Linked DNA regions of Phyllobacterium zundukense. Each later gene encodes a partner of the first gene's protein in a complex. Links are inferred from orthologs where the notes say so. Each region holds a gene or a part of one and is shown on either strand. Other genes may lie near its edges. The genes, in order: nusB and rpsJ.

Evidence for each region.
Region 2: the proteins of nusB (region 1) and rpsJ are in contact, whole or in part, in a solved structure (PDB 3D3B), measured with the Escherichia coli proteins. The link is inferred for Phyllobacterium zundukense from one-to-one orthologs.

The regions. Positions count from the first base shown.
Region 1 is NZ_CP017940.1:2,174,508-2,189,186, reverse strand. What follows is about bases 5,496-8,374. They hold nusB (transcription antitermination factor NusB), read left to right. Parts: upstream 5,496-6,621; coding sequence 6,622-7,128; downstream 7,129-8,374. Other genes in these bases: BLM14_RS10975 (sodium-translocating pyrophosphatase), read left to right, coding at 7,715-8,374; BLM14_RS10990 (6,7-dimethyl-8-ribityllumazine synthase), read left to right, coding at 6,156-6,617; BLM14_RS10995 (riboflavin synthase), read left to right, coding at 5,496-6,107. Outside these bases: BLM14_RS11020 (hypothetical protein), read right to left, coding at 1-283; BLM14_RS31025 (hypothetical protein), read right to left, coding at 280-630; BLM14_RS11015 (L,D-transpeptidase family protein), read left to right, coding at 957-2,237; glyA (serine hydroxymethyltransferase), read left to right, coding at 2,422-3,729; transcriptional regulator NrdR, read left to right, coding at 3,888-4,370; bifunctional diaminohydroxyphosphoribosylaminopyrimidine deaminase/5-amino-6-(5-phosphoribosylamino)uracil reductase RibD, read left to right, coding at 4,367-5,482; more of BLM14_RS10995, read left to right, coding at 5,493-5,495; more of BLM14_RS10975, read left to right, coding at 8,375-9,868; BLM14_RS10970 (outer membrane protein assembly factor BamE), read right to left, coding at 9,935-10,441; BLM14_RS10965 (ubiquinol-cytochrome C chaperone family protein), read left to right, coding at 10,567-11,127; BLM14_RS10960 (YceD family protein), read left to right, coding at 11,127-11,696; phosphate acyltransferase PlsX, read left to right, coding at 11,916-13,004; BLM14_RS10950 (beta-ketoacyl-ACP synthase III), read left to right, coding at 13,001-13,972; BLM14_RS10945 (integration host factor subunit alpha), read left to right, coding at 14,096-14,416; BLM14_RS10940 (MerR family transcriptional regulator), read left to right, coding at 14,553-14,679. UniProt on the Escherichia coli protein: Part of the processive rRNA transcription and antitermination complex (rrnTAC). The complex forms an RNA-chaperone ring around the RNA exit tunnel of RNA polymerase (RNAP).
Region 2 is NZ_CP017940.1:1,918,993-1,933,724, reverse strand. The notes cover bases 2,676-5,607. They hold rpsJ (30S ribosomal protein S10), read left to right. Parts: upstream 2,676-3,953; coding sequence 3,954-4,262; downstream 4,263-5,607. Other genes in these bases: rplD (50S ribosomal protein L4), read left to right, coding at 5,025-5,607; rplC (50S ribosomal protein L3), read left to right, coding at 4,288-5,025; tuf (elongation factor Tu), read left to right, coding at 2,715-3,890. Also shown: rpsG (30S ribosomal protein S7), read left to right, coding at 58-528; fusA (elongation factor G), read left to right, coding at 562-2,649; more of rplD, read left to right, coding at 5,608-5,645; BLM14_RS09665 (50S ribosomal protein L23), read left to right, coding at 5,642-5,935; rplB (50S ribosomal protein L2), read left to right, coding at 5,956-6,789; rpsS (30S ribosomal protein S19), read left to right, coding at 6,805-7,083; rplV (50S ribosomal protein L22), read left to right, coding at 7,086-7,475; rpsC (30S ribosomal protein S3), read left to right, coding at 7,475-8,185; rplP (50S ribosomal protein L16), read left to right, coding at 8,226-8,639; rpmC (50S ribosomal protein L29), read left to right, coding at 8,652-8,852; rpsQ (30S ribosomal protein S17), read left to right, coding at 8,864-9,106; rplN (50S ribosomal protein L14), read left to right, coding at 9,186-9,554; rplX (50S ribosomal protein L24), read left to right, coding at 9,565-9,876; rplE (50S ribosomal protein L5), read left to right, coding at 9,869-10,426; rpsN (30S ribosomal protein S14), read left to right, coding at 10,452-10,757; rpsH (30S ribosomal protein S8), read left to right, coding at 10,770-11,168; and 6 more genes. UniProt on the Escherichia coli protein: Involved in the binding of tRNA to the ribosomes. Part of the processive rRNA transcription and antitermination complex (rrnTAC). The complex forms an RNA-chaperone ring around the RNA exit tunnel of RNA polymerase (RNAP).

The DNA.
Region 1 (14,679 bases):
TGACTCTATCCGAAGCGGCAAAAAAAATTAACTTTTCGAGTTCTTTCTGTGTGATAAAAAATCCGTGGAATCGCTCGCCGCGCATGCTCGTCCACGGCCCCGCGAAAAGCCTGACGCTTGTGCTTGTCACGAACTGATTTTTAATACTGCTGCGGTCAAGGAATATGCCCTTCAGCATGTGGTGCACCGGCTTGATGATAAGAAATCGTCCCATTAAAACCAGATCTGGGTTATGGGCGAGGACAGGCTGAAGCGCCTTGCGGGCTTGTGAAATCGTTGTCATCGGCCTGGGTTCACTTCCACAATGCGTACTTCAGGCATGGTTTTGAAACGTCGTCTGACGGATTCGTATATTTCTACGGCCCTTGGAACGGTGATACCTCTGTTTCCAGTTTTGAGATCGTAAACACAGACTGTATTGTCATGGAGGACTTTGCCCCGTGTATCTATGCGCATCGCAAATCGAGCTGCTCCTGCAGCATTTTCTGCTCGTGCCGGACATGGTCCGGTGTGCGGTAGGGCAGACCCGAAGCGCGGAGCCAGCCTCTCCAAAGCGAAAATGACATTATTTGCGGCGATCTGGGCCTTTAGGCGGATAATTGGATATTCGGGCGTGTCGGCAATACTCATGAATTGTCTCCTAAAAAGGATAAAATTCCTATAATTCGAAATGGTTGTCAATTAGACCTTGGTCTTAAGAGGTGGTGGAACATCATCGGCCGCATGCCGCCCGACAGTCATTAATCCGCCATAATGGAATGAAATTGCACATCCAATACTTCATGTCAGCGTAGCATCGACGACAGTCCTCACTGGTCTTCACCATCACAATCACGCTATTCAGTGTAAAGGTTGGTGTTTGTTAAGGATGTTCCTGATATTTTTGGAAACCATATCTGCTCTTGCACATTGCGGTGAGCAGCTTGACTGCAGAACTTCCAAGGGTTGGACAAAATATGAAGAAATTCGGATCATCAGCGCTTGATCGCCGCGCATTTCTGAGAGGCGTGGCAACGGCTGGTTTCGCTGCAGCGACGTCAGCGGCTTTCGCGCAGCAGTCTGATATCGGTGAAATTCTTGCTGCTCCCCGCCGCGGCAACTGGGACGATCAGTTCGATGCCCGTTCGAGCAACAAGGGCAAGGTCGCAAGTTTCCAGCCGATCGCAAGTCCAGAAACAGCTTCCTTCATCGAAAGCGCCATCAATACCTACAGCCAGATCGTCAGCAATGGTGGCTGGCCAAGAGTAGATGCAACTGTGAAGTTGCAGCTTGGTGTCATTGATCCGTCCGTCGCTGCCATGCGCAAGCGCCTGATGATCGCCGGCGATCTTTCTGAGAGTGCAGGCCTGTCGAATTCGTTCGATACCTACGTCGATGCCGCCGTAAAGCGTTTCCAGGCGCGTCACGGCCTTCCGGCAGACGGTGTCATGGGCGAGTATTCCCTCGCTGCGATGAATGTTCCGGCCGACATTCGCCTTAACCAGTTGCAGACCAATCTCGAGCGTGTCCGTACTCTTGCCACTACTGATCAGGGCGGGCGCTACGTCATGGTCAATATTCCAGCTGCACAGCTGGAGGCTGTGGAAGGTGCCCGCGTTGTCCAGCGCCACACCGCTATCGTCGGCAAGATTGATCGCCAGACGCCGATCCTCGATTCGAAGATTCACGAAGTCATCCTCAATCCTTACTGGACCGCACCGAAGTCGATCATCCAGAAAGATATCATTCCGCTGATGCGCAAGGATCCGACTTACCTCGAGCGCAACAAGATCCGTCTGTTCGATGAGCGGACCCGCGAGGAAATCGCTCCGGAAACGGTTGACTGGAGCACCGAAGACGCGATGAAGCTGATGTTCCGTCAGGATCCGGGCAAGATCAACGCCATGTCGTCGACGAAGATCAACTTCCCGAATGCTTTCGCGGTTTACATGCACGACACACCGCAGCAGGGCGTATTCAACAAGCTGATGCGCTTCGAGTCTTCCGGGTGCGTTCGTGTGCAGAACGTCCGCGATCTCAATGTCTGGCTCCTGCGCGATACGGCCGGCTGGGACCGCCAGACGATGGAGGCAACCATCAAGACCGGCGTCAATACGCCGATCCAGGTGACCGATCCCGTTCCGCTGCATTTTGTGTATGTCACAGCATGGTCGACGGGCGATGGCGTTGTCCATCTGCGCGACGATATCTACGAGCGCGATGGTCAGGCTGCTCTGTCGATCGGTACGAATACCTGATCGCATGCACTGGACGATATGCTGATACAGACCGCCTTCGGGCGGTCTTTTCATATTTGAATCCCGAAAGGCGGTTTCGGGCTAATGCTTTTCGCGTACCGGCCATTGGCCTTGCCGGTTTAAGTATGATAATGCGCCGCAATTACCTTTGAATTACCCACCGGCAAATGAGGGTCCAGGCACCATGTCGAATGCAAGCGCTTCTGTTGCAGATACCTTTTTCAACGCATCGCTCGAAGAGATCGATCCGGAAATCTTCGGCGCCATCCGCAAGGAGCTGGGCCGCCAGCGTCATGAGATCGAACTGATCGCATCGGAAAACATCGTGTCGCGTGCCGTGCTCGAAGCGCAGGGCTCGATCATGACCAATAAATATGCCGAAGGTTATCCGGGCAAGCGCTACTATGGCGGCTGCCAGTTCGTTGATATCGCAGAAGAATTGGCAATCGAGCGCGCGAAACAGCTTTTCGGCTGCGAGTTTGCCAATGTCCAGCCGAACTCGGGTAGCCAGATGAACCAGGCGGTTTTCCTGGCGCTGCTGCAGCCGGGCGATACGTTCATGGGCCTCGACCTCAATTCCGGTGGTCACCTCACGCATGGCTCTCCGGTCAACATGTCCGGCAAGTGGTTCAAGGTCGTCTCCTATGGCGTGCGCCAGGACGATCATCTGCTTGATATGGATGCGATCGAGAAACAGGCACACGAGACCAAACCCAAACTGATCCTGGCCGGTGGAACTGCCTATTCGCGTATCTGGGATTGGAAGCGTTTCCGCGAAATCGCCGATGCTGTTGGCGCCTATCTGATGGTCGATATGGCGCATATCGCCGGTCTCGTCGCTGCCGGTGTGCACCCGTCGCCGCTTCCGCACGCGCATGTTGTCACCACGACGACCCACAAATCTCTGCGTGGACCGCGTGGTGGCATGATCCTCAGCAATGACCCGGAAATCGCCAAGAAGATGAATTCGGCCGTGTTCCCGGGCCTCCAGGGTGGCCCCCTGATGCACGTCATCGCCGCAAAGGCTGTTGCGTTCGGTGAAGCGCTGAAGCCGGAGTTCAAGACCTACGCCCAGAACGTTGCCGCCAACGCGAAAACGCTGGCCGAAACCTTGAAGAAGAACGGCCTCGACATCGTTTCAGGCGGAACCGACAACCATCTGATGCTGGTCGATCTTCGCCCGAAGAATGCAACCGGCAAGCGCGCTGAAGCGGCGCTCGGCCGCGCCAACATCACCTGCAACAAGAACGGCATTCCCTTCGATCCAGAGAAGCCTTTCGTCACCTCCGGTGTTCGGCTTGGGACGCCTGCGGGAACGACCCGCGGTTTTGGTGCCGCGGAGTTCACCGAAATCGGTGATCTGATTTCTGAAGTGCTCGACGGCTTGAAGGTGGCAAACTCCGATGAGGGCAACGCCGCAGTTGAAAAGGCTGTCCACCAGAAAGTCATTACCCTGACGGATCGCTTCCCGCTTTATCCATATCTGGGGTAAAGTCTGAATACCGACTGATACGGCTTGATTTTACTCGGGCGGAGAAGATTGCGGTGGATCGAACGGTCCGTTCACAATCCTCTCCGCCTGAACGCTTTTATATCTTCGAGAAAGACACTATCTTCGCTCAGATTTGATTACGTTCAGAAAGCCACTCGATGCGTTGCCCCTACTGCCAGTCTGAAGACACTCAGGTGAAAGACTCCCGCCCGGCCGAAGACGGCGCGGTGATCCGGAGGCGGCGTGTCTGTCCGGATTGCGGCGGACGCTTTACTACATTTGAGCGCGTGCAACTGCGCGATCTGCTGGTGATCAAGAAAAGCGGCCGCAAGGTTGCGTTCGATCGCGACAAGCTGATGCGCTCCGTTGAAGTGGCGCTGCGTAAACGCCAGGTTGATCCCGAACGGGTCGAACGCGCCGTTTCGGGCATTGTTCGCCAGCTGGAAAGCTCCGGTGAACCCGAGGTTTCGTCGGATGAAATCGGCCGGTTGGTCATGGATGCCTTGAAGGTCATCGATGACATTGCCTATATTCGCTTCGCTTCCGTCTATCGCAATTTCCGCGAGGCCAAGGACTTCCACGATGTCATCGACGAGATCACCTCCGGTGATATTGTCCCGGATCCGGTCGAGAACCAATGAGCCAAATGACCGGGTCGGAACAGAATGCGCTTGATCGCCGCTTCATGGCCGCGGCTATTCGCCTGTCACGCAGCCATCAGGGGCTGACCGGGACAAACCCCTCCGTCGCCACGTTGATCGTCAAGCACGGCGTGATCGTCGGGCGCGGAGTCACGGCAATTGGCGGACGGCCCCATGCCGAAACGCAGGCCCTGGCTGAAGCGGGTGAACAGGCGCGCGGCGCAACGGCTTACGTTACGCTTGAGCCCTGTGCTCATCATGGCAAGACTCCACCCTGCGCGGATGCCCTGATTACTGCCGGAGTTGCCCGTGTCATCTCTGCCACCAATGATCCCGATGATCGCGTGTCAGGCAAGGGCTATGCCATCTTGCGTGCTGGAGGCATCGAGGTTGAGGAGAACATACTTGGTGCGGTGGCCGCCGATAATCTCGCCGGCTATTTGATTCGTTCTGCGAAGAAACGGCCGGAAGTGACTCTGAAGCTTGCACTTTCCAGCGATGGATTCATCGGCCGGCGAGGCGATGGACAAGTTTCCATCACGGGACCGGTTTCCCGGTCGCAGGTTCATCTGATGCGGGCTGAATCCGATGCGATCTTGGTCGGCATCGGTACAGTACTTGCAGACGATCCGCAGCTGACGTGCCGTTTACCGGGGCTGGAATCCCGTTCGCCGATCCGCGTTGTTCTGGACAGCCGGCTTCGCCTGCCGCTCGATAGCACATTGGTCAGGAGTGCAAGGTCCGTTCCAGTCTGGGTTGCAGGCAGTGCAGCTGCCGAACCCGCAAAACGACAGGCACTCGTGGCAGCGGGTTGCCGGATCCTGGCGACGGAAACCGATTGCGGGGCAACTGCGCTGCCTGAATTGCTCGACGACCTCGCGGCACAGGGCATATCGACCTTGATGGTGGAGGGTGGCGCAACGGTCGCAAGCTCCTTCTTGCAGGAGGGGCTGGTCGATCGCCTTGCACTTTTCGAGGGTCCGATTGCAATTGGCGATAGCGACGGGGTTGCAGTGCCTGAACTCCACTCCCATATCGCCCGTGAATTCAAACTCTTGCGCGAATATCGCTTCGGTGAAGACCGGTACGGCGAATATATCAGGCCTCGCTAAGGAACCACGGATGTTTACGGGAATTGTCACGGATATCGGCAAAATCGGTCAGGTCAAGCCGCTCAATGAAGGCGTGTTGCTGCGCGTTGAAACCAATTACGATCCGGAAACGATCGAGATTGGTGCGTCCATCGCCTGTTCTGGTGTCTGCCTGACGGTTACGACGCTTCCCGAAAAAGGATCGAATGCTCGCTGGTTCGAAGTTGAAGCCTGGGAAGAAGCCCTGCGGCTTACCAGTATTGCGGGTTGGAAATCCGGGACACGCATCAATCTTGAGCGCTCATTGAAGCTGGGCGACGAGATGGGCGGTCATCTCGTCTCCGGGCATATCGACGCCCTGGCGGAAATCATCAAACGTGAGGACGAGGGTGACGCCGTGCGCTTCACCCTGCGTGTGCCGGAGCAGCTTGCACGGTTTATCGCGCAGAAGGGTTCTGTCGCGCTGGACGGCACGTCGCTGACGGTCAACGCCGTCAATGGCAACGAATTCGATGTCCTGCTCATTCGTCATTCGCTTGAGGTGACGACCTGGGGCGACCGCAAGGTCGGCGACAAGGTCAATATCGAAATTGATCAGATGGCGAGATACGCTGCGCGGCTTGCAGAATATCCGAAATCAGCCTAGGACGACAGCCAACGGCGGCGACGCCACCCCATTTCCCTTGGAGCTATCATGTCCAATAATAAGGCGCGTGCGCCACATCTGTTGATCGTGGAAGCGCGATTTTATGAAGATCTGTCGGATGCTTTGTTGAATGGCGCCAAATCGGCGCTTGATGAAGCGAACGCCACCTACGATGTCTTTACGGTTCCCGGAGCCCTGGAGGTTCCGGCGGTTATTTCTTTTGCCCTCGATGCTGCGGTCGAAGGCGGAAAGGAATATGATGGCTATGTGGCGCTCGGTACCGTTATTCGCGGCGAAACCTATCATTTCGACATCGTGGCCAATGAGTCCTGCCGTGCTCTGATGGACCTTGCCGTCAATGAGAGCATTGCGATCGGTAACGGCATCCTGACCGTCGAGAATGAAGAGCAGGCGTGGGTACGTGCGCGTCGCGAAGATAAGGACAAGGGTGGCTTTGCTGCGCGCGCTGCATTGACCATGATCGCCCTTAAGGAAAAGCTTGGAGCCTGAACGAATGCCTTCTCCAAAAGACGGGCAAAGCCCAACCGGGAAAACAGCTAACAAGCGTGGCGTAGCCCGCCTGGCCGCGGTTCAGGCCCTCTATCAGATGGACGTTGCAGGCACAGGCGTTCTGGAGGTCGTGGCAGAATACGAAGCGCATCGCCTCGGCAAGGAAGTCGATGGCAATCAGTATCTGGACGCCGATCCGCAGTGGTTTCGGGCCATCGTTTCCGGCGTTGTAGCTGAGCAAACCCTGCTCGATCCGATGATTCGTCAGGCCTTGACCGAGGACTGGCCACTGTCACGTCTCGATTCGACGCTGCGTGCCATCCTGCGGGCCGGAATCTGGGAATTGAAGGATCGGGCCGACGTGCCGACAGCGGTTATCGTTTCGGAATATGTCGATATCGCCAAAGCCTTTTATTCCGAGGATGAGCCGAAACTGGTCAATGCTGTGCTCGATCGTCTGGCCTTTGAAATTCGCGGCGAAAGCAAGGGCGTCAAAAGCCCACAGCGTTAGCAGTTTTGGTTTCTATTTTGGGTCGCGAGGGCGGTGATGCGTAGGTGGGAATTTCCAGTCGTAAAGCAAAACGGCGCCAGCTATGATGAAGCCAACTACAGGCATATATAGAAGAGAAATGATCTGTAACGTGGTCATTGTCTCATCCTTCTGAGAAAACGGCTTGCAGTAAAATGTAGTGCAAATGCACCTAGAAAACAAACGGTGCTGATAAACAATAACGGCTTTGTAGGACCGAACGGACCGTTTAAGCTGGAAATTAGTGGCGCCAACCCGCCCACAGCAAAAATCGCAATACCGATACTATTGATGAAGGTGGCGAGCAATTTGATCCGCTCGTTGTAAATCAAGTCCACGCGTTGCCTTTCGTGCTCGAATTAGCCCACAATGCTGAGCTATTCCGGTCCAAGCAAGCCCTACTTTCGTCTCGCATTTCACCAAGATGCGAAAGACCTTGACGTTTTCGCATTTGCTTCGCTACTCCTTACACATACGGTCGCATTTCTGCCGGCCTGGCGGATTTCAGTGTGCCGTACCGAACCTGACCCGGGGAGGGGTTTTTCCGGTCAAAATCTGAGGGAGTGGCATGACAATACTGTTTCTGGTCATTGCCTGCGGTCTGCTGTCTATCGTTTACGCCATCTGGGCCACCAAATCGGTGCTCGCGGCGGACCAGGGCAATGCGCGCATGCAAGAAATCGCCGGTGCAATCCGCGAGGGCGCACAGGCTTATCTTACACGGCAGTACACCACGATCGCCATGGTCGGCGTTGTGGTATTCATCGCCGTCTGGTTCCTTCTGACGGGAACGGCGGCGATAGGCTTTATGATCGGTGCCGTTCTTTCGGGGCTAGCCGGTTTTATCGGCATGCATGTTTCCGTGCGAGCGAATGTCCGCACGGCGCAGGCCGCTTCCCGAAGTCTTGCCGCCGGCCTTGAAATTGCTTTCAAATCAGGCGCCATCACCGGCATGCTGGTCGCCGGCCTCGCACTGCTTGGCGTGTCGGTCTACTACGGGGTTCTGACCGGCCCGATGGGCTATGGGCCCGCTGATCGTACGGTGATCGACGCTCTGGTCTCCCTTGGCTTTGGTGCTTCCCTCATTTCCATTTTCGCGCGCCTTGGCGGCGGCATCTTTACCAAGGGCGCCGACGTTGGCGGCGATCTCGTTGGCAAAGTCGAGGCCGGAATTCCGGAGGACGATCCACGCAATCCTGCAACGATTGCAGACAATGTCGGCGACAATGTCGGCGACTGCGCTGGTATGGCCGCCGACTTGTTTGAAACCTATGCGGTCACGATCGTTGCCACAATGGTTCTCGCCGGCATCTTCTTTGCTGCGGCGCCAAACCTTGCCACAGTCATGCTCTATCCGCTGGCTATCTGCGGCGCCTGCATCATCACCTCGATTGCCGGCACATTCTTCGTCAAGCTTGGCGCTAATAACTCGATCATGGGAGCGCTCTACAAAGGCCTGATCGTGACAGGGCTCCTGTCGATCCTTGGCCTTGGTGCGGCAACATCGATGACAATCGGATGGGGCGAGATTGGAACCGTGGCGGGTCAGTCCATTACCGGAAGCAACCTCTTCCTCTGCGGTCTCATCGGCCTCGTCGTGACCGGCTTGATTGTGGTGATCACCGAATATTATACCGGCACCAACAAACGCCCGGTCAATTCGATCGCCCAGGCATCGATTACCGGTCATGGTACCAACGTGATCCAGGGCCTCGCGGTATCACTTGAATCGACTGCGCTTCCGGCACTGGTCATTGTTGGTGGGATTATCTCGACCTACCAGCTTGCCGGACTGTTCGGCACAGGCATTGCCGTTACAGCCATGCTCGGCATCGCCGGCATGATCGTTGCGCTTGATGCCTTCGGACCGGTCACCGACAATGCCGGCGGCATTGCCGAAATGGCGGGTCTCGATCCGGAAGTACGCAAGTCCACCGATGCGCTTGACGCAGTGGGTAACACCACCAAAGCTGTCACAAAGGGCTACGCGATCGGTTCTGCCGGTCTCGGCGCGCTGGTGCTGTTTGCAGCTTACGCCAACGATCTGCAGTTCTTCATCAGCGAAGCCAACAAGGAGGGCGCGACCGCATTCTCCTATTTCAAGGGGATCGGTGCCGTTTCCTTTGAACTGTCCAACCCCTATGTCGTGGCAGGCCTGATCTTCGGCGGTCTCATTCCTTACCTCTTCGGCGGTATCGCGATGACTGCCGTTGGCCGCGCGGCGGGTTCCGTGGTCGAAGAAGTAAGGCGGCAGTTCCGTGAAAAACCCGGCATCATGCTGGGTACTGAGCGGCCGGACTACGCGCGGGCGGTTGATATCCTGACCCGTGCAGCGATCAAGGAAATGGTTGTTCCATCGCTGCTGCCGGTTCTGGCGCCTATCGTCGTGTATTTTGGCGTTCTGCTGATTTCCGGATCCAAGGCTTCCGCCTTTGCGGCACTCGGTGCTTCGCTGCTCGGTGTCATCATCAATGGCATCTTCGTTGCCATTTCGATGACGTCGGGAGGCGGTGCCTGGGACAACGCGAAGAAGTCCTTCGAGGATGGCTTTGTCGGCAAGGATGGAACGCGTCACATGAAGGGCTCGGAAGCGCACAAGGCCTCCGTCACCGGTGACACAGTGGGTGATCCCTACAAGGATACGGCAGGACCGGCTGTCAATCCAGCGATCAAGATCACCAACATTGTGGCCTTGCTCTTGCTAGCCGTGCTTGCGCACTGACTGCAGTCAGCATTGCAACAAAAAACCCACGAACCAGGTTCGTGGGTTTTTTGTATTGGAAGCCTGTTATTGCTGTGGAGCGCCACCGCCGCCAAGCGAAGAAGGTGCCTTGCCGACACCGGCCAGCAACTGACCGAGGAAGGAAAGATCCTTGCCGCCCGTCGGTGTGGTACGCGAGATGAAGTCGAATACCTTGCCGTCCTGCAATCCATAGTTGGAAATGCTGGAGACCTTGCTGTCCTTGTCAAAATAGACTGCCAGGATACGGCGTTCCGTCACTTTCGGCTGCATGAAGGCGACGGTACGGTGCCGCTTCTGTGAAATGTAATAGAAAACTTCATTGTCGAAGGTCGCGGTCGTCGATGGACTGCCCAGCGACAGCATGACCTGTTCGCGGCTGGAGCCCACCGGGACGAACTCAAGTGCCTTCTCGTCAAGCACATAACCTTGTGTGAGCGTCTCTGATGGATTGAGGTTGGCGGTATTACAGCCAGCAAGCCCTGCGGCCAAAAGAAGGGTTCCAGCGAGAAGGTATTCCCGGGAACGAACGGTCTTGAAAATCCGCTGCAGCAACGACATCTCCATTTCAAACTGGGCGCAAGTCTTTCGCTGCCCGCAGAACTTCGGTAAACCACCTTGAAGTCCGATGCAACACGCGACATGTGTTGCGTGCCAGACCCAAGTGAAAGCTCAACTCTATGATTCTCAGTCTATTTAGCCGCAAGGCCAAAGCAAATGAGGCGATTACAATTGCCCTCTACGATGCGATCGTGGCAGCGGCGCGGCAGCCGTACTTTTATTCTGACCTTGATGTGCCGGATTCGCCATTGGGCCGCTATGAAATGCTCTCGCTGCACGTTTTCCTGTTCATGCGCCGTATCAAGGGCCGGACCCCGGCGTTGAAATCGATCGGACAGGAAGTGACGGACGAATTCTTCCGGGATGTCGATCATTCCCTGCGTGAACTTGGCATTGGAGACTCGGGCGTTCCGAAACGCATGAAGAAGCTGGCGCGCATGTTTTACGGGCGGATCGAATCCTATGACAAGGCACTTGCTAGCAATGATTATTCGGCACTGGTTGCGGCGCTCGCCCGCAATGTGCGTCCCGACAGCGAAAACTGGCCCGGGGCATCTGCCCTTGGAAATTATGTTCTGCAGGCGAGCCGGCACCTTGAAGACCAATCAGATGATATGATTGCGAGCGGCAAGGTGACGTTTCCCGAAGCCGGCGCTGCAGCTTTGGAGGAGGAGGTCTGATGACAAGGAATTTGGATGGAGCGTTGAGCTTTCCCGTTTCGATTCAGCGACTCCCGCAAAAGGGTCTCACCATCAAGATTGACGCAGACAACAAGGAGCGCGTGGCACTGCGCGACTTTCACCAACTGCAGGACGTCAAGTCCTTCAAGGCTGACCTGCAGATTGTCCCGTGGAAGAAGGATGGCATTCGTGTTCGCGGCGTGGTCAAGGCAGAGATCGTCCAGTCGTGTATTGTGACGCTGGAACCGATCGATGCAAAAGTCGAGGCGGAGATCGATACGCTCTTTGTTCCGGAAAATTCGCGGCTTGCACGCTTGCCTCTCGATGAGAATGGCGAACTGATCATCAGCGCTGAAGGTCCAGACATACCGGAGACATTTTCCGGCGATACGCTGGATGCCGGCGCGATTGCCGAGGAATTCTTCGAGCTTGCGATTGATCCCTATCCACGCAAGGAGGGGGTAGAGGCGGTTCCTCCGGTCGTCGTGACCTATGGAAACGCCGATGAGGATGCCGAGAAACCTGCAAACCCCTTCGCTGCTCTGAAGGATTGGAAACAGAAAACTTGATCGGATGCACATCCTGCGAGTAGATGCATGAAAGATGGTCGGCAGACCCCGTGGATAATTGTTAGAGGGACGAGGTTTTCACGACAATTCAGCTCAGCGATCGGACAGGCGGGCAGAATTCAGTTGTGCGCCTATGCAAAATGACTATTTTCGCCGAGTCTTTTCAAAGAACATCTTTTGCTCTACCCACAAGCACTGAACAGGACAGGACAATCGAGAGTGATCAGAATTTCCATTGATGCCATGGGCGGTGATTTCGGTCCTGCGATCGTGATACCCGGCATGGCAACGGCGCTGGAGCGTCATCCTGATATCAGGTTTGTGATCTTTGGGCGCGAGGAAGAGGTCAAACCGATCCTTGCCCGCCATCAGGCGCTGTCCGACGCTTCGACGTTTCATCATTGCGACGTTGCCGTGCGTATGGACGAGAAGCCCAGCCAGGCCCTGCGCAGCGGCCGCTGGAAGTCATCCATGTGGCGCGCCATCGAGGCGGTCAAGACCGGTGAAGCCGATGCCTGTGTTTCCGCAGGGAACACCGGCGCGCTGATGGCGATGTCAAAATTCTGCCTGCGTACGATGGCAAATGTCGAACGGCCGGCCATTGCCGGGATCTGGCCGACGTTGCGCGGCGAAAGCATCGTCCTCGATATTGGTGCGACGATCGGGGCCGATGCGCAGCAGCTTGTCGACTACGCGGTGATGGGCGCGGCCATGGCGCGCTCCCTGTTCGAGATCGAGCGGCCGACCATCGGCTTGCTCAACGTCGGCGTCGAAGAGATCAAGGGACAGGATGACGTTAAGGATGCAGCACGAATCCTGCGCGAGATTCCGCTGCCGAGCCTTGAATATTTCGGTTTCGTCGAGGGCAACGACATCGGCAAGGGTACGGTCGACGTTGTGGTGACCGAAGGATTTGCCGGAAATATCGCGCTGAAGGCCGCCGAGGGCACCGCAAAACAGTTTGCGCAATATCTGCGCGAAGCGATGGGCCGTACGCTGATGGCCAAGATAGGCTATATTTTTGCCAAGGGCGCGTTTGACCGCCTTCGTGAAAAGATGGATCCGCGTAAAACCAATGGCGGTGTCTTTCTCGGATTGAATGGCGTTGTAATCAAAAGCCACGGCGGGACCGATGCATTCGGTTTTGCCGCGGCCATCGATGTGGGATACGACATGGCCCACAACAAGTTGTTGGAGAAGATCGCTGCGGATCTGAGCCATTTCCACAAGAGCCCGGTCGGTGCCGCTTTCCAGGGCGAGACCGAGAGCGACGCAGAAGCTGAAATAGAACAACAGGAAAGTAAATGATCCGATCCGTTGTCAAAGGTATAGGGGCAGCCAAACCGGCGCGCCTGGTAAAGAACGCTGATCTTGAAGGCATTGTTGAAACATCCGATGAATGGATCGTTCAGCGGACAGGTATCCGGCAGCGCTACATCGCGGGCGAGGGCGAGACAACGGCTTCTCTCGGCGAAGCAGCTGCACGGGCAGCGCTGGACAATGCAGGCCTCACGCCGGACGATATCGATCTGATCATTCTGGCCACTTCGACGCCTGACAATACGTTTCCGGCATCAGCGGTCGATATTCAAGCGCGTCTCGGCATGACCCATGGTTTTGCATTCGACATGCAGGCCGTCTGTTCGGGCTTTGTCTACGCCGTTACCACTGCAGATCTCTACATTCGCGGCGGCATGGCCAAGCGTGTTCTGGTGATAGGGTCGGAAACCTTCTCCCGCATCCTCGACTGGAATGACCGCACCACCTGCGTGCTCTTTGGTGATGGCGCAGGTGCAATAGTACTGGAAGCCAGCGAAGGGCGGGGTTTGACCTCGGATCGCGGCGTTCTGACTGCCAATCTGCGTTCTGATGGCTCGCACAAGCAGAAGCTATATGTAGATGGCGGACCATCCACAACACAGACTGTCGGCCACCTCCGGATGGAGGGCCGCGAGGTTTTCAAGCATGCTGTCGGCATGATCACTGACGTCATTGAGGCGTCGTTTTCGGAAGCCGGAATTACCGCCGAAGACATCGATTGGTTCGTCCCGCACCAAGCCAACAAGCGCATAATCGACGCCTCGGCGAAGAAGCTGAATCTGGCCGAAGAAAAGGTCGTGATCACCGTCGACCAACACGGAAATACTTCAGCCGCTTCAGTACCCTTAGCTCTTGCGACCGCTGTTGGGGACGGCCGTATCAAGGAAGGCGATTTGGTGCTCCTTGAAGCCATGGGTGGGGGCTTTACGTGGGGTGCAGTTCTGCTACGGTGGTAGTGCAAGCTGGTTGGGCATTGAATTCGTTAACGAACTTTCCCAACCTGCTTGCCCGATCGGTTTTCATTCTGTAACTTCCGCTTCACCTGCTAGTTTTGCAACAAACGAGAGCTTTGAGATCGTATGGGGGGTAAGACCATTACGCGCGCTGATCTGGCTGAGGCAGTCTATCGTAAGGTAGGGCTTTCGCGCACAGAGTCGGCTTCACTGGTCGAGACAATTCTCGATGAAGTGTGTGATGCAATCGTCCGTGGCGAGACAGTCAAATTGTCATCGTTCGCCACGTTCCAGGTAAGGGACAAGAACGAGCGGATCGGCCGGAATCCCAAGACGGGAGAGGAAGTTCCCATTCTGCCGCGGCGGGTCATGACGTTTAAGGCGTCCAATGTGCTCAAGCAGCGTATTTTGCGTTCACACCAGACGCGCAAGAAGAAATCGGCGTAATACCAAGACGGATTCGCGTCTTTGTCAGCCGAACAAGCGAGATTACTGTGGGGTAGTCTCGCGCTACACTTGAAAAATTTCCTATAAACCGCTGAAATAGACGTCGAATCAGATTTTCTCCTGAAAGGGCGAAATCATGGACAAGAGTCCCGACGCATTTAGAACCATCAGCGAAGTCGCAGAAGACCTTGATCTGCCTCAGCATGTCTTGCGGTTCTGGGAAACGCGGTTCACCCACATCAAGCCAATGAAGCGTGGCGGCG
Region 2 (14,732 bases), 250 kb from region 1 along the record:
TTTCCGGGACTTTGGCCACCAGGTAGGTCAACCCGATGCAGATAAGAGACAAAGAATATGTCCAGACGCCATAGTGCAGAAAAGCGTGAGATCAATCCGGATCCGAAGTTCGGCGATCTCGTTCTGACCAAGTTCATGAATGCAGTCATGCATCATGGCAAGAAGTCAATTGCTGAGCGTATCGTTTACGGTGCGCTTGAGTCCGTTGAGTCCAAGAGCAAGCAGGAGCCGGTTGCCCTGTTCCATCAGGCTCTCGACAATGTAGCGCCGCACGTAGAAGTACGTTCGCGCCGCGTTGGTGGTGCAACGTACCAGGTTCCGGTCGATGTTCGTCCGGAGCGTCGTCAGGCTCTTGCTATCCGTTGGCTCATCAATGCAGCCCGCGGCCGCAATGAGACGACGATGATCGATCGCCTGTCCGGTGAACTCCTGGATGCTGCGAACAACCGTGGCTCGGCTGTGAAGAAGCGTGAAGACACGCATCGCATGGCAGAAGCCAACCGCGCATTCTCGCATTACCGCTGGTAATCGTCGAAACCCTATTCTTGAAGGCACCCTATCATGGCCCGCGAATATAAAATCGAAGACTACCGTAATTTCGGTATCATGGCGCACATCGACGCCGGCAAGACCACGACCACCGAGCGTATCCTTTATTACACCGGTAAGTCGCACAAGATCGGTGAAGTACATGATGGCGCCGCAACCATGGACTGGATGGAGCAGGAGCAGGAGCGTGGCATCACGATCACTTCCGCTGCGACCACCACCTACTGGACCGGCCGTGACGGCAAGAAGCGCCGCTTCAACATCATCGACACCCCGGGCCACGTTGACTTCACGATTGAAGTAGAGCGTTCGCTGCGCGTTCTCGACGGTGCGATTGCACTGCTCGATGCCAATGCCGGTGTTGAGCCGCAGACTGAAACCGTCTGGCGTCAGGCCGAGAAGTATCATGTCCCGCGCATGATCTTCGTCAACAAGATGGACAAGACCGGCGCCGATTTCTATCGCTGCGTCGACATGGTCAAAACCCGTCTTGGTGCCAAGGCGCTCGTCATGCAGCTGCCGATCGGCGCTGAAAACGAGTTCAAGGGCGTCGTCGATCTGATCGAGATGAAGGCCCTTGTTTGGCGCGACGAACAGCTGGGTGCGCAGTGGGACGTCGTAGAGATCCCTGCTGACCTCCACGCGAAGGCGGAAGAATTCCGCGAAATGCTGATCGAGACTGCTGTCGAAGTCGACGAAGCTGCGACAGAAGCCTATCTCGAAGGCAACATGCCGGACAATGATAAGCTGCGTCAGTTGATCCGTATCGGCACCTGCCGCGTGGAATTCCATCCGGTATTCTGCGGTTCTGCTTTCAAGAACAAGGGTGTACAGCCGCTTCTTGATGGTGTCGTCGAATTCTTGCCTTCGCCGGTGGATGTTCCGGCGATCAAGGGTATTGATCCGAAGACCGATGCAGAAACAGTTCGCAAGTCGTCCGACGAAGAGCCTTTGTCGATGCTGGCGTTCAAGATCATGAACGACCCGTTCGTTGGTTCGCTGACGTTCTGCCGCATCTACTCCGGCAAGCTGACCAAGGGCATTTCGCTCGATAACACGGTAAAGCTGAAGCGCGAACGTATCGGCCGCATGCTGCAGATGCATTCCAATTCGCGTGAAGACATCGAAGAAGCGTTTGCCGGTGACATCGTTGCCTTGGCAGGCCTCAAGGAAACCACAACGGGTGACACGCTTTGCGATCCGCTGAAGCCGGTTATCCTGGAACGTATGGTCTTCCCGGAGCCAGTTATCTCGATCGCGATCGAGCCGAAGACCAAGGCTGACCAGGAAAAGATGGGCCTCGCGCTTAATCGTCTTGCTGCTGAAGATCCCTCCTTCCGCGTCAAGTCGGACGAAGAATCCGGCCAGACTATCATTTCCGGCATGGGCGAGCTTCATCTCGACATTCTCGTGGACCGTATGCGCCGCGAGTTCAAGGTCGAGGCGAATGTCGGTAACCCGCAGGTTGCCTACCGTGAATCGATCACCCGTAAGGCTGAAATCGATTACACGCACAAGAAGCAGTCGGGTGGTTCGGGTCAGTTCGCCCGTATCAAGGTTATCTTCGAGCCGCATGATGGCGACGAGTTCATCTTTGAATCGAAGATCGTCGGCGGTGCAATTCCGAAGGAATACATCCCTGGCGTTGAGAAGGGTATCTTGAGCGTCATGGGTGCGGGTCCGCTCGCAGGCTTCCCGATGCTCGGCGTGAAAGCCACGCTGATCGACGGTGCCTACCACGATGTGGACTCCTCGGTTCTCGCCTTCGAAATCGCAGCTCGCGCTGCATTCCGCGAAGGTGCGCAGAAGGCCGGTGCCCAGCTGCTCGAGCCGATCATGAAGGTCGAGGTTGTAACCCCTGAAGATTACGTCGGTGACGTGATCGGCGATCTGAACTCACGTCGTGGGCAGATCTCGGGCACGGAAGCTCGTGGTATCGCGACCGTCGTCAATGCAAACGTGCCGCTGGCCAACATGTTTGGTTATGTGAGCAACCTGCGTTCGATGAGCCAGGGTCGTGCACAGTACACCATGCAGTTCGATCACTACGAACCTGTTCCGACAGCAGTCGCACAGGAAATTCAGAAGAAGTTTGCGTAACCAACCGGTTGCGCGTGACAGTTGTCAGTAAGCCTGAGCAGGCGAACATATAACGGAGAGCTCAGATGGCTAAGAGCAAGTTTGAACGTAACAAGCCGCACGTCAACATTGGCACGATTGGTCACGTTGACCATGGCAAGACGTCGTTGACGGCAGCGATTACGAAGTATTTTGGAGAGTACAAGGCGTACGATCAGATCGACGCAGCGCCGGAAGAAAAGGCGCGCGGCATCACGATCTCGACGGCGCACGTTGAATATGAGACGGCGGCGCGCCACTATGCGCACGTCGATTGCCCCGGCCACGCCGACTATGTGAAGAACATGATCACCGGTGCGGCACAGATGGACGGCGCGATCCTGGTTGTGTCGGCTGCCGACGGCCCGATGCCGCAGACGCGCGAGCACATTCTTCTGGCCCGTCAGGTTGGCGTTCCGGCGATTGTGGTGTTCCTGAACAAGGTCGACCAGGTTGACGATGCCGAGCTGCTCGAACTGGTTGAGCTGGAAGTACGCGAGCTTCTGTCGAAGTACGACTTCCCGGGCGACGACATTCCGATCGTCAAGGGTTCGGCTTTGGCTGCGCTGGAAGACTCCAACAAGGAAATCGGCGAAGACGCGGTACGCGCGCTGATGGCGGAAGTCGACAAGTACATTCCGACGCCAGAGCGTCCGGTTGACCTGCCGTTCCTGATGCCGATCGAAGACGTGTTCTCGATCTCCGGCCGTGGTACGGTTGTGACGGGCCGCGTTGAGCGCGGGATCGTCAAGGTCGGCGAAGAAGTCGAGATCATCGGCATCAAGCCGACGTCGAAGACGACGGTGACCGGCGTTGAAATGTTCCGCAAGCTGCTCGATCAGGGCCAGGCTGGCGACAACATCGGTGCCTTGCTTCGCGGTGTTGACCGTGAAGGCGTCGAGCGCGGCCAGATCCTTGCCAAGCCAGGTTCGGTCAAGCCGCACACCAAGTTCAAGGCAGAAGCCTATATCCTGACGAAGGATGAAGGTGGCCGTCATACGCCATTCTTCACCAACTACCGTCCGCAGTTCTACTTCCGCACGACCGACGTGACGGGTGTAGTGACGCTGCCGGAAGGCACGGAAATGGTCATGCCCGGCGACAACATCGCAGTCGATGTGACGCTGATCGTGCCGATCGCGATGGAAGAGAAGCTGCGCTTCGCTATCCGTGAAGGTGGCCGCACCGTCGGTGCAGGCATCGTATCGTCGATCATTGAGTAAAATTAAGGTTTTATGCAGAGGCGCCTGCTATAGGGCGTCTCCGCTAAACAAGGAAAAGATGAAATGAACGGTCAAAACATCCGCATTCGCCTCAAGGCGTTTGATCATCGGATCCTTGACGATTCGACGCGGGAAATCGTGTCGACTGCCAAGCGTACCGGTGCCAACGTGCGCGGACCGATCCCGCTTCCTACACGGATCGAGAAGTTCACTGTTAACCGGTCGCCGCACATCGACAAGAAGAGCCGCGAGCAGTTCGAGATGCGCACACATAAGCGTCTTCTCGATATCGTAGACCCAACCCCGCAGACTGTAGACGCGCTGATGAAGCTCGATCTTTCCGCTGGTGTTGATGTCGAGATCAAGCTGTAAGGCTTGAGGACGGAAGGACGAACCGATGCGTTCAGGTGTAATTGCACAGAAGCTGGGCATGACTCGCGTCTATAACGACGCAGGCGAGCATGTGCCGGTGACAGTACTCCGGATGGAGAATTGTCAGGTTGTGGCTCAGCGTACAGTCGAGAAGAATGGCTACACTGCCGTTCAGCTCGGTGTTGGTCTGGCCAAGGTAAAGAATACAACGAAGAGCTTGCGCGGTCATTTCGCGACGGCTTCCGTTGAGCCAAAGGCGAAAGTCGCGGAATTCCGCGTCTCTGCCGACAATCTTCTTGATGTCGGTGTTGAGATCACTGCCGAACATTACGTTGCCGGCCAGAAGGTCGATGTGACTGGTACTTCGATCGGTAAGGGTTTTGCCGGTTCGATGAAGCGCCATAACTTCGGCGGTCACCGCGCTACGCACGGTAACTCGGTCACCCACCGCGCTCACGGTTCTACCGGTCAGCGTCAGGATCCGGGCAAGGTGTTCAAGGGCAAGAAGATGGCCGGTCACATGGGTCAGACCCGCGTGACAACACAGAACATCGAAGTCGTTTCGACTGACCTCGATCGTGGCCTCATTCTGGTTCGTGGTGCAGTTCCTGGTTCCAAGGGTGCATGGATCCTGGTACGCGATGCCGTCAAGGTAGCGCTGCCGGACAATGCTCCGAAGCCAGCTGGTCTCCGCCAGGCAGCTAACGGTACAGCCGCTGTGTCTGATGCAGAAGTGGCGCAGACAACTGAGGGAGCCGAATAATGGACCTTTCGATTACAACACTTGAAGGCGTCGATGCCGGCAAGGTGAAACTCTCCGAGGAGATTTTCGGTCTTGAGCCGCGCGACGATATCCTTCAGCGCATGGTCCGTTACCAGCTCGCCCGCAAGCAGCAGGGAACGCACAAGGCAAAGGGCCGTTCGGAAATCGCACGCACCGGCGCCAAGATGTACAAGCAGAAGGGTACGGGCCGCGCCCGTCACCATTCGGCACGTGCACCGCAGTTCCGCGGCGGCGGCAAGGCTCACGGTCCGGTTGTTCACAGCCACGATCATGCCCTGCCGAAGAAGGTCCGCGCCCTTGCGCTTCGTCATGCCCTGTCCGCCAAGGTCAAGGCTTCCGACCTGATCATCGTCGATGATCTTCTGTCGGCCGAAGCCAAGACAAAGGTACTTGTTTCGCAGTTCGCCAAGCTTGGCCTCGAAAATGCGCTTCTCATCGGCGGTGCCGAGATCGATGCGAATTTCCGTCGCGCTGCTTCGAACATCCCGAACATCGATGTTCTGCCGATCCAGGGCATCAATGTTTACGACATTCTGCGTCGTGGCAAGCTCGTGCTTTCCAAGGCAGCAGTTGAAGCTCTCGAGGAGCGTTTCAAATGACTGATCTTCGCCACTACGACGTGATCGTCAGCCCGGTCATTACGGAAAAGTCGACCCTGGTTTCCGAAAACAACCAGGTCGTCTTCAACGTAGCCCGCAAGGCAACGAAGCCGGAAATCAAGGCCGCAGTCGAAGCGCTGTTCCGCGTGAAGGTTACGGCAGTCAATACAGCTGTGCGCAAAGGCAAGGTGAAGCGGTTCCGCGGCATCGTCGGGCGCCAGAGTGATGTCAAGAAAGCAGTCGTGACGCTCGCCGAAGGCCAGTCGATCGATGTTTCGACTGGTCTCTGAGGGGCCGTGGAGTAAAGACAATGGCACTCAAAAAATACAATCCAACCACACCAAGCCAGCGTCAGCTGGTGATTGTGGACCGTTCGGAGCTCTACAAGGGCAAGCCTGTCAAGGCTTTGACCGAGGGTCTGTCGTCGAAGGGTGGTCGTAACAACTCCGGTCGCGTGACTGCACGTTACCAGGGTGGCGGACACAAGCGCACATACCGCTTCGTCGACTTCAAGCGTCGCAAGCACGATGTTGCTGCCAAGGTTGAACGCCTTGAATACGATCCAAACCGGACCGCATTCATTGCGCTCATCCGCTACGAAGATGGCGAGCTGAGCTACATCCTGGCTCCGCAGCGTCTGGCCGTTGGCGACAGCGTTATTGCTGGCGCACAGACGGACGTAAAGCCGGGCAATGCGATGCCTTTGTCTTCGATCCCGGTCGGCACCATCATCCACAATGTGGAGATGAAGCCAGGCAAGGGCGGTCAGATCGCTCGCTCCGCCGGTACCTATGCGCAGCTCGTTGGCCGCGACCAGGGCATGGCAATCCTTCGCCTGAATTCAGGTGAACAGCGCCTCGTCCACGGTTCGTGCTTTGCCACGGTCGGTGCAGTATCCAATCCTGACCATGGCAATATCAGCCTTGGCAAGGCAGGTCGCAGCCGTTGGCTCGGTAAGCGTCCGCACGTTCGCGGTGTTGCCATGAACCCGGTCGATCACCCCCACGGTGGTGGTGAAGGCCGTACGTCGGGTGGACGTCATCCAGTTTCTCCGTGGGGCAAACCCACGAAGGGCAAGAAGACGCGCTCCAATAAGTCGACGGACAAGTTCATCGCTCGTTCGCGTCATCAGCGCAAGAAGTAAGAGAGGTAGTCTGAAATGGCTCGTTCAGTTTGGAAAGGCCCGTTCATCGATGGCTATCTTCTCAAGAAGGCTGAGAAGGTACGTGAGGGCGGTCGCAGTGAAGTTATCAAGATCTGGAGCCGGCGCTCCACGATCCTGCCGCAGTTCGTCGGTCTGACGTTCGGCGTGTACAACGGTAACAAGCACGTTCCTGTTTCGGTCAACGAAGAGATGATCGGACACAAGTTTGGTGAATTCGCCCCGACGCGTACCTATTACGGGCACGGCGCGGACAAGAAAGCGAAGAGGAAATAAAGATGGGCAAGGCTAAGGCTCCGCGCCAGCTTAAGGACAACGAGGCGAAAGCCGTTGCCCGTACGCTCCGCATCAGCCCTCAGAAGCTTAATCTGGTGGCTGCTCTGATCCGTGGCAAGAAGGTTAATGCCGCTCTTGCCGATCTGGAATTTTCGCGCAAGCGGATTGCAGGCACGGTGAAAAAGACTCTCGAATCAGCTATCGCCAACGCAGAAAACAACCATGACCTGGATGTTGATGCTCTGGTTGTTGCTGAAGCCTACGTTGGCAAGTCAGTCGTGATGAAGCGTTTCCATGTTCGTGGTCGCGGTCGTGCAAGCCGGATCGAGAAGCCATTCTCGCATCTGACGATCGTCGTTCGCGAAGCTGAGGAAAAAGGGGAGGCCGCATAATGGGCCAGAAGATTAATCCGATTGGCTTCCGCCTTGGCATCAATCGGACCTGGGACTCGCGTTGGTACGCGAACACAGGTGAATACGGCAAGCTGCTGCATGAAGACCTGAAGATCCGCAAGTATCTGATGGACGAACTGAAGCAGGCCGCCATTTCCAAGGTGGTGATCGAGCGTCCGCACAAGAAGTGCCGCGTCACGATCCACGCTGCACGTCCGGGTCTGATCATCGGCAAGAAGGGCGCCGATATCGAGAAGCTGCGCCGCAAGCTGTCAGAAATGACCAATGCAGATGCCGCACTCAATATCGTTGAAGTCCGCAAGCCAGAAACAGATGCGGTTCTCGTTGCTCAGTCCATTGCTCAGCAGCTGGAACGCCGTGTTGCATTCCGCCGTGCCATGAAGCGCGCCGTTCAGTCGGCAATGCGTCTTGGTGCAGAAGGCATTCGTATCAATTGCTCGGGCCGTCTCGGCGGTGCGGAAATTGCTCGTATGGAATGGTACCGTGAAGGCCGCGTGCCTTTGCATACACTTCGTGCCGATATCGATTACGGAACTGCTGAAGCACATACCGCTTATGGCATTTGCGGCGTCAAGGTCTGGGTCTTCAAGGGCGAAATCCTTGAACACGATCCAATGGCTTCCGAGCGCCGTGCTGTCGAGGGCGATGCAAGCCATCAGGGTTCGGGCCGTCGCCGCGAAAACGCTTAAATAGCGTCTTTCGGAAACGAGAATTTTGGAGTAGAGAACAATGCTGCAGCCTAAGCGCACAAAGTTCCGCAAGCAGTTCAAGGGCCGTATCCACGGCGCGTCGAAGGGCGGCACGGATCTTAATTTTGGTGCTTTCGGCCTGAAGGCCCTCGAGCCGAACCGCGTTACGGCGCGTGAGATCGAAGCCGCTCGCCGTGCAATTACCCGTCACATGAAACGTGCCGGTCGTGTGTGGATCCGGATTTTCCCGGATGTACCGGTCACATCGAAGCCTACTGAAGTCCGCATGGGTAAAGGTAAGGGTTCGGTTGACTATTGGGCTTCCCGTGTCGCACCAGGCCGCGTCATGTTCGAGCTCGACGGCGTTTCGGAAGAAATCGCTCGTGAGGCGCTTCGCCTCGGAGCGGCCAAGCTTTCGGTCAAGACGCGCTTTATTCAGCGCATCGCAGAATAAGGGGTGGATGTTATGAAATCCGCAGATGTCCGGGCGATGAGCCTCGATCAGTTGAATGAAGAATTGGGTTCCCTGAAGAAAGAGCAGTTCAACCTGCGCTTCCAGAAGGCAACCGGCCAGTTGGAAAAAACCGCTCGCGTCCGGCAGATCCGCCGTGATATTGCGCGCATCAAGACTGTCGCCCGCCAAAAAGCGGTCGAGAGCAAGGCTTAAGGAAGAAAACCATGCCTAAACGCATTCTGCAGGGCGTTGTCGTGAGCGACAAAAACGACAAGACCGTTGTGGTCAAGGTCGAGCGGCGCTATTCGCATCCGCTCCTCCAGAAGACTGTGCGCCAGTCCAAGAAGTACAAGGCGCACGATGAGAATAACCAGTTCAAGGTCGGCGATGCCGTTTCCATCCAGGAATCGAAGCCGATTTCGAAAGACAAGCGTTGGGTTGTCGTTACAGACGCCCCGGCGAGCTAATTATCTGTAGGTAAGTACGCAGCAATCGCGAGGGGCAAGGAAAGCCCAGTCCGGTTGAACAAGAAGAAGGCGGCTAGTCATGATTCAGATGCAAACAAACCTCGACGTGGCGGATAATTCCGGCGCACGTCGTGTCATGTGCATCAAGGTGCTGGGCGGTTCGAAGCGGAAATATGCTTCGGTCGGCGACATCATTGTCGTTTCGATCAAGGAAGCAATTCCGCGCGGCCGTGTAAAAAAAGGTGACGTGATGAAGGCGGTGGTTGTTCGCACCGCCAAGGACATCCGTCGCGCGGACGGGAGCGTTATTCGTTTCGACAAGAACGCCGCCGTTTTGATCGACAATAAGAAAGAGCCTATCGGCACGCGTATCTTCGGACCGGTTCCGCGCGAACTTCGCGCAAAGAGCCACATGAAGATCATCTCGCTGGCTCCAGAAGTTTTGTAAGGAGCAGACGATGCAGAAGATCCGTAAAGGCGACCGCGTTGTCGTTCTTGCTGGTAAGGACAAGGGCCGTACCGGCGAAGTAATCAAAGTTTTGCCGAAGGACGAGCAGGCGCTCGTTCGCGGTATCAATGTTGTCAAGCGTCACCAGAAGCAGACACAGAACCAGGAAGCCGGCATCATTTCGAAAGAAGCGCCGCTCCATCTGTCGAATATTGCTATCGCCGACAAGGATGGTAAGCCGACCCGTGTTGGCTTCAAGGTCCTCGAGGACGGCAAGAAGGTACGTGTAGCAAAGCGTTCAGGAGATCTGATCGATGGCTGATGCAAAAATCGAACCCCGTCTGAAGAAGCAGTACTTTGAAGTAGTACGTAAGGCGCTTCTCGAGGAGTTCAAATACGACAACGAGATGCAGATCCCACGCATCACCAAGGTTGTCCTCAATATGGGCGTTGGTGAAGCAACTGCTGACTCCAAGAAGCCAACTGTCGCAGCTGAAGATCTGGCATTGATTGCTGGTCAGAAGCCGGTTATTACGCGTGCGCGCAATTCGATCGCTACCTTCAAGGTTCGTGAGAATATGCCGATCGGTACGAAGGTCACCCTTCGTAAAGAGCGCATGTATGAATTCATCGACCGTCTGATCACGATTGCGCTTCCGCGCGTTCGAGATTTCCGCGGCTTGAATCCAAAAAGCTTTGACGGTCGTGGCAATTTTGCCATGGGCATCAAGGAACACATTGTGTTCCCGGAAATCAACTACGACAAGGTTGATCAGATCTGGGGCATGGACATCATCGTTTGTACGACTGCAAAGACGGATGATGAAGCACGCGCTCTCCTGCGCGCCTTCAACTTCCCCTTCCGCCAGTAACGGCAAGCGTAGCGAGGTATATGAAATGGCTAAGACGAGCGCAGTCGAAAAGAACAAGCGCCGTGGTCTTCTGGTAAAACGTTTCGCTGCAAAGCGTGCGCGCCTGAAGGCTATCGTGATGAACCAGTCGCTGCCGTTGGACGAGCGCTTCCGCGCCACCATCCAGCTGGCAGAACTGCCACGGAATTCCACCAAGGTTCGTATTCGCAACCGTTGCGAAGTTTCGGGCCGTCCGCGCGGTTATTACCGCAAGATCAAAATGTCGCGTATCGCATTGCGCCAGCTGGGTTCGCTCGGCCAGGTGCCCGGCGTCGTGAAGTCGAGCTGGTAAGGGAGAAGACGGATGTCTATGACAGATCCTCTCGGCGATATGCTGACACGTATCCGTAACGCAACAATGCGCAAGAAGGGCAAGGTTTCGACGCCTGCCTCCAAGCTGCGTGCCCGCGTTCTGGATGTTCTTCAGGCTGAAGGCTATATCCGCGGATACAGCCAGGTTGATTTCGAAAACGGCAAGTCCGAGATCGAAATCGAACTGAAGTATTTTGAGAATGTACCGGTAATTCGCGAGATTACCCGTATTTCGAAGCCCGGCCGTCGCGTTTACGTCTCGGTCAAGTCGATCCCGCAGGTTGCTAACGGCCTTGGTATTTCGATCCTGTCGACGCCGAAGGGCGTAATGGCGGATCACGAGGCACGTGAACAGAATGTTGGTGGCGAATTGCTCTGCCGCATATTCTAATGCGCGGGCTGTAACAGGAAGAAACGGACAGGTTGAAAAATGTCTCGTATCGGTAAAAAACCCGTGGCAGTCCCGCAGGGCGTAACAGCCAGCGTAGACGGCCAGACCATCAAGGCCAAAGGCCCGAAGGGGGAACTCTCCTTTGTCGCCAATGACGACGTTGTGGTCAAGTTTGAAGACGGTGCCGTCAGCGTTAATCCGCGCGACGATTCCAAGATCGCTCGTTCGAAGTGGGGCATGAGCCGCACGATGGTCGTCAACATCTTCACAGGTGTTAAGGACGGTTTCGAAAAGCGTCTTGAAATCAGCGGCGTTGGCTATCGTGCGGCAATGCAGGGCAAGAACCTGCAGCTGTCGCTCGGCTTCAGCCATGAAGTGGTCTACCAGGTGCCGGAAGGCATCACGGTTGCTGTCCCGAAGCCGACGGAAATCGTCGTCACCGGCATCGACAAGCAGCAGGTTGGCCAGGTCGCGGCTGAAATTCGCGAATATCGTAGCCCAGAGCCTTACAAGGGCAAGGGTGTGAAATATGCGGGCGAGAAGATCGTTCGTAAAGAAGGTAAGAAGAAGTAAGGAATTCGTGTCATGGCATCGCCGAAAGAAATCATTCAGCGTCGCGCTTCGCGTGTTCGCCGCCAGCTCAAGGCGGTTGCCGGTGACCGTCCGCGGCTCAGCGTCCACCGTTCTTCAAAGAATATCTATGCGCAGGTCATCGACGATGCGCATGGTCATACGATTGCATCCGCATCCACTCTCGAAGTTGACCTCAAGGGCAAGCTGAAGACCGGTGCAGATTCGGAAGCAGCGGCACTCATCGGCAAGCTCGTTGCAGAGCGCGCCGTCAAGGCCGGCATCAAGGAAGTTGTCTTCGATCGTGGTGCTTATATTTACCACGGCCGTGTAAAGGCACTTGCTGAAGCTGCCCGCGAAGCTGGTCTCAGCTTCTAAGGCAAAACTTTCGGGATCCGGAACTGCAAGGGCTTGTCTCTTGCAAGCCGGATTTCGCAAACATCATTCGTGCTACCGGAAAAGAAAAAGGAATTAGGAGCATGGCACAGGAAAAGAGAAGCCGCGAGGATCGCGGTCGCAACGAAGAGCGCGATAGCGAATTCGTTGACAAGCTCGTGCATATCAACCGCGTCGCCAAGGTCGTCAAGGGCGGCCGGCGTTTTGGCTTTGCTGCTCTCGTCGTTGTCGGCGATCAGAAGGGCCGCGTAGGTTTCGGTCATGGCAAGGCGCGTGAAGTGCCGGAAGCTATCCGCAAGGCAACGGAATCCGCCAAGCGCGAAATGATTTTCGTACCGCTGCGTTCGGGCCGTACCCTTCATCACGATGTTGAAGGCCGTCATGGCGCCGGCAAGGTTCTGCTTCGCGCAGCCACAGCTGGTACAGGTATCATCGCTGGTGGTCCAATGCGCGCCGTATTCGAGACGCTTGGTGTGCAGGACGTTGTCGCAAAGTCACTCGGTTCGTCGAACCCGTATAACATGGTTCGCGCGACGTTTGATGCCCTGAAGCATCAGATGCATCCGAAGGACATCGCTGCTCAGCGCGGTATCAAGTATTCGACACTGCAGGCTCGCCGCCGCGATGTGGTCGGTTCGGAAGAATAGGCCATAGATGGCGCAGCAGGGCAGGGCCTTCGGGTTCCTGCTCACTGTAGAGACTAAAGGACAAAGTCATGGTTGAGAACAAGAAGGGTAAGACGGTTACGGTCGAACAGATCGGTAGCCCTATCCGCCGTCCGGCAGAACAGCGCGCAACGCTGATCGGCCTGGGCCTCAATAAGATGCATCGCCGTCGTACATTGGAAGATACGCCTTCCGTACGTGGCATGATTGCAAAGGTTCAACATCTCGTCCGCGTTGTGGACGAGGCTTGATACCGGAGATTAAGCAAATGAAACTCAATGATCTGAGTGAAAATCCAGGCGCGACCAAAGCACGCAAGCGCGTTGGCCGTGGTATTGGTTCGGGCTCCGGCAAGACTGCCGGTCGTGGTGTCAAGGGTCAGAAGTCGCGTTCGGGCGTTGCTATCAACGGTTTCGAAGGCGGACAGATGCCGCTTTACCGTCGCTTGCCTAAGCGCGGTTTCACCAACATCTTCTCGAAGAACTTCAACACCGTTTCGGTTGGCCGTATCCAGACTGCCATCGACGCCAAGAAGCTCGATGCCAAGGCACCGGTCACGATTGAAGCCCTCAAGGCTGCCGGCGTTATTCGCCGCCCCAAGGATGGCGTTCGTCTGCTTTCCGATGGCGAGATCACGACCGCAGTAACCTTCGAGGTTTCCGGTGCATCCAAGGCTGCGATCGAAAAGATCGAAAAGGCCGGCGGTACCGTCAAGCTTCCAGCTGCTCCTGCAGCTGCAGAATAAATATGCCTATTCAGGCGGCGATCTCCACGATCGCCGCTTGTACCTTTTATCAAGGGCACATATCTGGGTAGAGCCGCCGATTCCCGTTTCGGGTGGCGAGGCCCTGACGGGCACAGACCGGAGACTATAATGGCTTCAGCCGCAGAACAGCTCGCGTCAAATCTCAATTTCTCTGCTTTCTCGAAGGCCGAAGAGCTCAAAAAGCGCATTTGGTTTACGCTTGGCGCATTGCTGGTTTACCGGCTTGGTACTTATATCCCGCTGCCGGGTATCAATCTCGGTGCATTCGCCCAGGCCTTCAACAACCAGGCCCAAGGCATCCTCGGCATGTTCAACATGTTCGCAGGCGGTGCCGTTGAAAGAATGGCAATCTTTGCCCTCGGCATCATGCCATACATTTCGGCTTCGATTATCGTCCAGCTGATGACTTCCGTTGTTCCGGCTCTGGAGCAGCTGAAGAAGGATGGCGAGCAGGGCCGCAAGGTCATCAACCAGTATACGCGTTATGGCACCGTGCTTCTGGCAACGGTTCAGGCCTACGCGATTGCGGTTGGCCTGCAGGGCAGCCAGGGCATTGTTACGGATCCGGGTCCGTTCTTCCTGTTCTCGACGGTCATCACGCTCGTCGGTGGCACCATGTTCCTGATGTGGCTGGGCGAGCAGATCACGGCACGCGGTATCGGTAACGGTATCTCACTGATCATCTTCTCCGGTATCGTCGCAAACCTGCCACAGGCTATTTCCGGTACGCTGGAACTCGGCCGGACAGGTGCGCTGTCGACGGGTGTCATTCTGGCCGTCATCGTACTGACGATAGCCGTCATCGGCATCATCGTCTTCGTTGAACGTGCCCAGCGCCGCCTTCTGATCCAGTATCCGAAGCGCCAGGTTGGCAACCGCATGTTCCAGGGCGATACCTCGCATCTGCCGCTGAAGCTCAATACAGCGGGCGTTATCCCGCCGATCTTCGCTTCGTCGCTGCTGCTTCTGCCTGCCACGATCGCCGGCTTTGCCAATAGCCAGAATATGCCGGCATGGGCGACGACAATTCTGTCGTCACTTGGTCATGGCCAGCCTGCTTATATGGCACTTTATGCAGCGATGATCGTCTTCTTTGCCTTCTTCTACACGGCACTTGTCTTCAACCCGAAGGATACTGCCGATCAGTTGAAGAAGCATTCCGGCTTC